3 regions of the Marinobacter fonticola genome follow, and region 1 is predicted to be linked to each of the others. Evidence: predicted binding sites of a transcription regulator. Region 1 holds the regulator's gene; each other region holds the start of a gene.
The links. Region 1 encodes sigma-54, which starts transcription at its own class of promoters, with help from an activator protein. Its sites were predicted from a motif close to ANTGGCATNNANNTTGCTNT; they were not measured.
Positions count from the first base shown of each region.

Region 2: glnK (P-II family nitrogen regulator) is a predicted target of sigma-54. The motif match lies at 1,253-1,272, and genes of this name have one in related genera.
Region 3: flgB (flagellar basal body rod protein FlgB) is a predicted target of sigma-54. The motif match lies at 1,106-1,125, and genes of this name have one in related genera.

Region 1 is NZ_CP043042.1:2,993,422-2,995,686, forward strand. It holds gene FXO11_RS13325 (RNA polymerase factor sigma-54) at 155-1,675, shown strand; gene hpf (ribosome hibernation-promoting factor, HPF/YfiA family) at 1,829-2,137, shown strand; gene ptsN (PTS IIA-like nitrogen regulatory protein PtsN) at 2,193-2,265, shown strand, end outside.
Region 2 is NZ_CP043042.1:682,742-685,006, forward strand. It holds gene FXO11_RS02955 (ammonium transporter) at 1-729, opposite strand, end outside; gene glnK (P-II family nitrogen regulator) at 807-1,145, opposite strand; gene FXO11_RS02965 (accessory factor UbiK family protein) at 1,471-1,731, shown strand; gene FXO11_RS02970 (YifB family Mg chelatase-like AAA ATPase) at 1,811-2,265, shown strand, end outside.
Region 3 is NZ_CP043042.1:2,474,380-2,476,644, forward strand. It holds gene FXO11_RS10950 (flagellar hook assembly protein FlgD) at 1-143, opposite strand, end outside; gene flgC (flagellar basal body rod protein FlgC) at 166-615, opposite strand; gene flgB (flagellar basal body rod protein FlgB) at 643-1,044, opposite strand; gene FXO11_RS10965 (nitroreductase family protein) at 1,243-1,803, opposite strand; gene FXO11_RS10970 (Mpo1-like protein) at 2,081-2,265, shown strand, end outside.

The DNA.
Region 1 (2,265 bases):
CACCCATGGCAGTAAACTTCGGCAAAGAAATTGCTTGTAGAACTAAGTCGCCACTTTCTAAGTCCGGGATCAATGCCCTATAACTCCGGGCGCGACGTGGTTCGGCAAAAAATTAACGCCGAGAGCATTAGGGTGACGGGATAAATCAATGGTAATGAAAGCTTCGCTCCAGCTTAAGCTGGGTCAGCAGCTCACCATGACACCGCAGTTGCAGCAGGCCATACGCCTTCTGCAACTGTCGACGCTGGATCTTCAGCAAGAGATCCAACAAGCGCTGGACTCCAACCCGATGCTGGAAACCTCCGAGGAGGAGGAAGGCTCGGACACGTCCGCCGAGAACGAAAACAGCAGCAACGAGGCTGAATCCAAAGAGCAGAATGATTCAGACTCCCAGCAGGAAGACAATAGCTGGGATGAACCGAGCGAAGAGCCGGATTGGTCTGCCGACAACCAGCAGGACATCCCCGACGATCTCCCGGTCGATACAGCCTGGGACGACATCTACCAATCCGCACCTACCTCAGCCTCCCGCGGCGACGACGAAGACGACAGCGACTTTGAGTCTCGCAACTCACCGACAGAAACCCTCCAGGATCACCTGCTCTGGCAACTCAACCTGACGCCCATGAGCGACCGCGACCGCGCCATTGCACACGCGCTGCTGGATTCGGTGGATACCCGCGGCTACCTCATCACGAGCGTCGAGGATATCCACGCGGGATTGGAGGACGAAGCCGACGAGGACCCTCTGGAACTGGACGAAGTCGAGGCGGTCCTGCGCCGGCTCCAGCATTTCGATCCGCCGGGGGTTTTTGCCCGCGATCTGCAGGAATGTTTACTGATTCAGCTTAACCAGTTGCCGCATGACACGCCCTGGCTACCGCAGGCGCGCCTGGTCATCAGTCACTACATCAACCTGCTGGGCAACCGTGATTACGCTCAACTCCTACGCCGCAGCCGCCTCACCGAAGAACAACTCAAGGCCGTACTCGCGCTGATCCAGACACTGAATCCGCGTCCGGGCGACTCCATGGAGCAAGGCGAACCCGACTATGTGGTGCCGGATGTGGTGGTGAGCAAATCGAAAGGCCGGTGGCGCGTCGAACTGAACCCGGAAATCGCCCCTCGGATCCGGGTGAACGCCGGTTACGCCGCGCTGATCCGGCGGGCGGACAGTAGCGCCGACAACACCTATTTGCGCGATCAGTTGCAGGAGGCCAAGTGGTTTATCAAGAGCCTACAAAGCCGTAACGAAACCCTGCTTAAAGTCGCCACCCGTATTGTCGAACATCAGCAAGGCTTTCTCGATCATGGCGAGGAGTCGATGAAGCCTCTCATTCTGTCCGATATCGCCCAGGCGGTCGGCATGCATGAGTCGACCATCTCGCGGGTCACCACCCAGAAGTACATGCATACGCCCCGCGGCATTTTCGAGCTGAAGTATTTCTTCTCCAGCCACGTCAGCACGAACGAAGGCGGGGAGTGTTCGTCCACGGCAATCCGTGCCATGATCAAGAAACTGGTGGCGGCGGAAACGCCAAAGAAGCCGCTTAGCGATAGCAAAATCGCCGCCCTACTTGGCGATCAGGGTATCAACGTCGCCCGGCGAACAGTTGCCAAATATCGCGAAGCCATGCATATACCGCCGTCCAACGAACGTAAACGATTGGTATAACGCAAATACGGATACAGCGTAAGACCGTTATGAGGGACAGCCGCCCTCAAGTCCGGGCGGCCAGACATAATTTCAGGCGTCCGCCGCACGCGACGGGCTCAACATCGGGCGCGCTCTTAAGCGCCCGTGCATGTCGACAAGTAGGAGAAGCCTATGCAACTCAATATGTCAGGTCACCATGTCGAATTAACCCCTCCCCTGAAAGAGTATGTGTCTGAAAAATTTCAAAAACTTGAACGTCATTTCGACCATATCAGCAACTGTCAGGTGACCCTGTCCGTGGTAAAACTCCGCCATACCGCTGAAGCCACGCTGCATGTCGTCGGCGGGGAGGTTCACGCAAAGGCTCAGAACGAAGACATGTATGCGGCGATCGATTCGCTCGTGGACAAACTTGATCGGCAGATCCTGAAGCACAAGGAGAAGACGGTCGACCGAATGCACGGCGCAGCCAGTCGCTAGCCGCTTCATTAAGCGTCAATCGTTATCCGTTTCATATTAGGAAAGCATTCCATCCATGACGGAAACACCTTTAACCATACAGTCCATCCTGGTTCCCGAGCTCACCCTTAGCGGTGTGCCGGGAACCA
Region 2 (2,265 bases), 2.2 Mb from region 1:
TTTCAGCACCGAACCGCCATTGAAACCGAACCAGCCCATCCACAGGATGAAGGTGCCCAGCGTCGCCATCGGCAGGTTGGCGCCCGGAAAAGCGCGGATCTCGCCGTTCGGGCCATATTTGCCTTTACGGGCGCCAAGCAGGATAACGCCGGCCAGGGCAGCCGCCGCGCCCGCCATGTGAACGATGCCGGAGCCGGCGAAGTCGCTGAAGCCCAGGTCGCCAAGCGTGTACATGCCGAACACGGAAGCGCCGCCCCAGGTCCAGGCGCCTTCCATCGGGTAGATAAAGCCGGTCATAACAATGGCAAAGATCAGGAAGGCCCAGAGTTTCATGCGCTCTGCAACCGTACCGGAAACGATGGACATCGCCGTAGCGACGAATACAACTTGGAAGAAGAAGTCGGACGCACCCGAGTAAATGGAACCGCCTTCGAAGCCGTCTTCACGGCCGGCGAAATCGCCCAGCACGCCCGCGACGTCAACCTCGCTCATGCCGGAAAGAAAAATGCCGCCGCCATACATAATGGCGTAGCCGCAAACCATGTACATGATACAGGCGATGGCGTAGAGGGCGACGTTTTTGGTGAGGATCTCAGTGGTGTTCTTGGCGCGTACCAGTCCGGACTCCAGCATGGCAAAGCCTGCTGCCATCCACATGACTAATGCGCCGCATACAAGGAAATAAAAGGTATCTATAGTGTACTGCAAATGGAAGATATTGTTTTCCATATGAAGCCCTCCGCACAAGGCTCTTCAAGGATGAATAGGTTTTTTGCGTTGGCGTTTTCTACAGGATCGGGAGGGCCTTAAACGGCTTCTTCTCCGGTCTCTCCGGTCCGAATCCGGATGGCCTGCTCCAGTTCGGTGACGAAGATCTTGCCGTCACCAATCTTGCCGGTGTTGGCCGCCTTGGTAATGGATTCGATGACCTGATCCAGCAGGTTGTCGCCGATAGCAACTTCAACCTTGACCTTGGGCAGAAAATCGACCACATATTCCGCACCCCGATAAAGCTCGGTGTGCCCCTTTTGCCGTCCGAAGCCTTTGACTTCAGTGACGGTCACGCCTTGAACGCCTATCTCGGATAATGCCTCGCGGACATCGTCCAGCTTGAAAGGCTTGATGATCGCTGTCACAAGTTTCATTGCTGTCTCCTTGGTAATGCCGTCTCAAACTTTCTCGGTATGGGTTAGGGTTTGAGCTCGGGATGCTGCCACCTCGCACACAGCTGTGCGGATTGCGTACGAGGCTTAAAGCATCGTGTGTGCCAACGCAAAAATAACCTAATAAAACAATACTGTATGGTCGAGTGGCCCTGTTTTGGATCACCCGGGCGCATTACATCGGTGCGCCGTGTTTCGTTGCGAACCGTTTTGGTGCGCCATTTCGGTGCGTGCCTGAGTGGGCTGCGCATCACACCGTTTATGGTACACTTTTCCTTTCATTCCTTGGGACCCGTGGAGCGACAAATTGAAAACACCGCAGGATATCTTTGCACAACTCCAGGGACAGTTCGGTCAGTTCGTGCCTGACATGGCCCGCGCAGCGCGTGAGGACTTTGAGCAGCATGCCCGCGCCACGGTACTGACGGTACTGAGTAAGTTGGATTTGGTGACCCGGGAAGAGTTCGATGCCCAGCAGGCGGTACTCATGCGCACGCGGGAGAAAGTCGAAGCGCTGGAGAAGCAGGTCGCGCAACTGGAGCGCAGACTGGACGATCCGAAGGCCTGATCCGAAAACTGTAAATAGCCACCGATGGCAGGACGCCATCGAACGATTTCGCCACTCATTCATACCATGGACGGTTGTTATGCTTGCCATTGTTCATACCCGCGCCCGCCTGGGCGTGTCGGCACCGCCGGTTACCGTTGAGATTCATCTATCCAACGGGCTGCCATCCCTCTCCATCGTCGGTTTGCCTGAAACCGCGGTGCGCGAGAGCAAGGATCGTGTTCGAAGTGCGCTGATGAATGCCGGCTTCGAATTTCCCACCCGCCGGATCACCATCAACTTGGCCCCCGCCGATCTGCCCAAGGAGGGCGGTCGTTTCGACCTTCCCATCGCCTTGGGTATCCTGGCGGCATCCGGCCAGATACCGTCTGAACGTCTTCAAGGACTTGAATGCATTGGCGAACTGGCCCTCGACGGCGCACTGCGCCCGGTGCGAGGGGTTCTGCCGGCGGTCATGGCCGCCCGGGATGCGGGCCGGTCGCTGTTGGTTCCGATGGAAAACGCCGAAGAGGCGGGCCTGGCCGCCGCTGACGA
Region 3 (2,265 bases), 520 kb from region 1:
AGCGGATTTTGATTCTTCAATTGAGCAATCATGAGCTCCATGAACTCATTTTTGCCCAACTCATCGGAGGCGCCGGCCGAACTGCTTTGCGTCTGATACTGACTCAGTACATCAGCGGCGGCGGTATTATTTATCGCGCTCATGGGTTACTCCTTACTGAGCCGGCTACGACTGGCCGAGGGTGAGGATGCGCTGCATCATCGACTTGGCGGTGTTCATCACGTCGACGTTCATTTCAAAGCTGCGGGAAGAGGACATCATGTCCGCCATTTCCTCGACCACGTTGACGTTCGGGTAATACACGTAGCCGTCTTCGTTCGCGGCCGGGTGATTCGGCTCGTAGCGCATCTGTAGCTGCGCATCGCTTTCAACCACGCCATCAACCTGGACACCGGCGGAGGCGGCGCCTTCAGGCCCCCAGCCGGAACCGAACCCGTCCTGATTCATCATGTTTTGCTGAATGGCGGAAAATACCGGCTTGCGCGCACGATAGGCTTCATCGGTGCTGGAACTGGCGGTTTCCGCGTTGGCAATGTTCGAAGCGGTGGTATTCAGCCGCAGGGACTGGGCGGTCATGCCGGAGCCTGCGATATCAAAAATGTTGCCGAGTGACATGGTATTGATCCTCTACCTGCGAAACCGTTACTGGCCGGTAATGGCCTTGGTCAGGCCGGTAAACTTGCTGTTCAGAAACTGGAAACTGGCCTGAAAATCCATCGAGTTGCGCATGAACGTGGCTTGCTCCTGTTGGGCATCCACGGTGTTGCCGTCCAGCGAAGGCTGGTGTGGATTCCGGTATAGTAGCGCTGCCCGTTCGGTCATGGCCGCTCCCGTGTCGATATGGCCGTCGTTGGTTCGGGTCATCGATAGCCCTTGGGACGTCGCCTCGGCGGCGCCCAGGGCGGCACGAAAATCGATATCCCGTGCCTTGAACCCCGGCGTGTCCGCGTTCGCCAGGTTGTTGGCCAAAACCTCAGCTCTTTGAATCCGGAGATTCACCGCTCGCTCATGCACACCCAAAGCGTTGTTGAAATTGATGGCCATACCGTTTCTCCGCGGAGTTGCCCAAAACAAAAAGTTGCCGAAAATCGACTTTGATGAATCTAAAGCAATTGGGATGCCAGATTGGCTAAAAGCGGGTGAAGGCGAGGCTGGAGCGGAAACTTTCTAGTTCTGGGATGCAAGCGGGGAAGCAAAGCGGCAAGAGCTTTCCCCCTGCCGGCTGGATGCAGTATTAATGCCTCAATCGTTGGGCCACCGCGAAACGAAACTCTTTGTTTCGGCCGGAGCGACGGACGGTTTATTGACGATTGGCGTACCAACGTAGAGAAAGCCGGTAATCGTTTCGTTTGCGGCCAGGCCGAGCCCTTCTCTCACCGCTGAATGGTAGGCGACCGGCCCGGTACGCCACATTCCCGAATATCCGCGAGCCTCCAGGGCAAGTAAAAGGAAAGCCATGCCACACCCGGTAGACAGCGATTCCTCGATTTCGGGGACCTTGGGATGCTTCTGATGGCGCGTAATACCGACAATCATCATGGGTGCCCGATGAGGCATTTGACGCAGTTTCTGAACCTTGGGGGCCAACGGATCATCCGGATCGGCCGCCGCCGCAAATACGTCGCCCAAAGCCTCCAAGCCGTCACCCTCGATAATCAGGTAGCGCCAGGGACGAAGGAGCGCATGGTCAGGCGCCCTGGCGGCGCAGGCAAAAGCCTCTTCCAGAACCGAGGCATCCGGTGCGGGTTCCGCCAGTCTTGGTTCGGACGAGCGGTTCAAAATCGAATTAACAAGCTCACTCATATAAGTTCCTGGTTTGTCAGGGGCCTGGTTTGACAAGGAAATATAAAACCAGATCGACGCAGATCGCACTATAATTGAGCCACTTCGGTATTACTGCTAACCTTGAGGCATACGTAGAAGTGCCTAATTTTTGGCGTCCAAAGCGGGTTTCAACGATAGCCGCGAAAGGCTCAGCCAAGGATGAGGTCCAGGACGCAGCAATGCCGTTTTTCCCTGGCTACCGGGGCACATGATTAATGCTTTGAAGACTATAACAAGAAGTTACCGGCGGAAAGTCATGACCCAAGAAGATCGTGAATTCAAAAGCTTTTCCGAGTTTTACCCCTATTACCTGGAAGAACACAGCAATCCTACCTGCCGCCGCCTACACTACTTGGGCAGCATGCTGGTCATCGCAGTACTGCTTTACACTATGGCCACTACGCAATGGATCTACCTGCTTCTGTTGCCGGTCATCGGCTA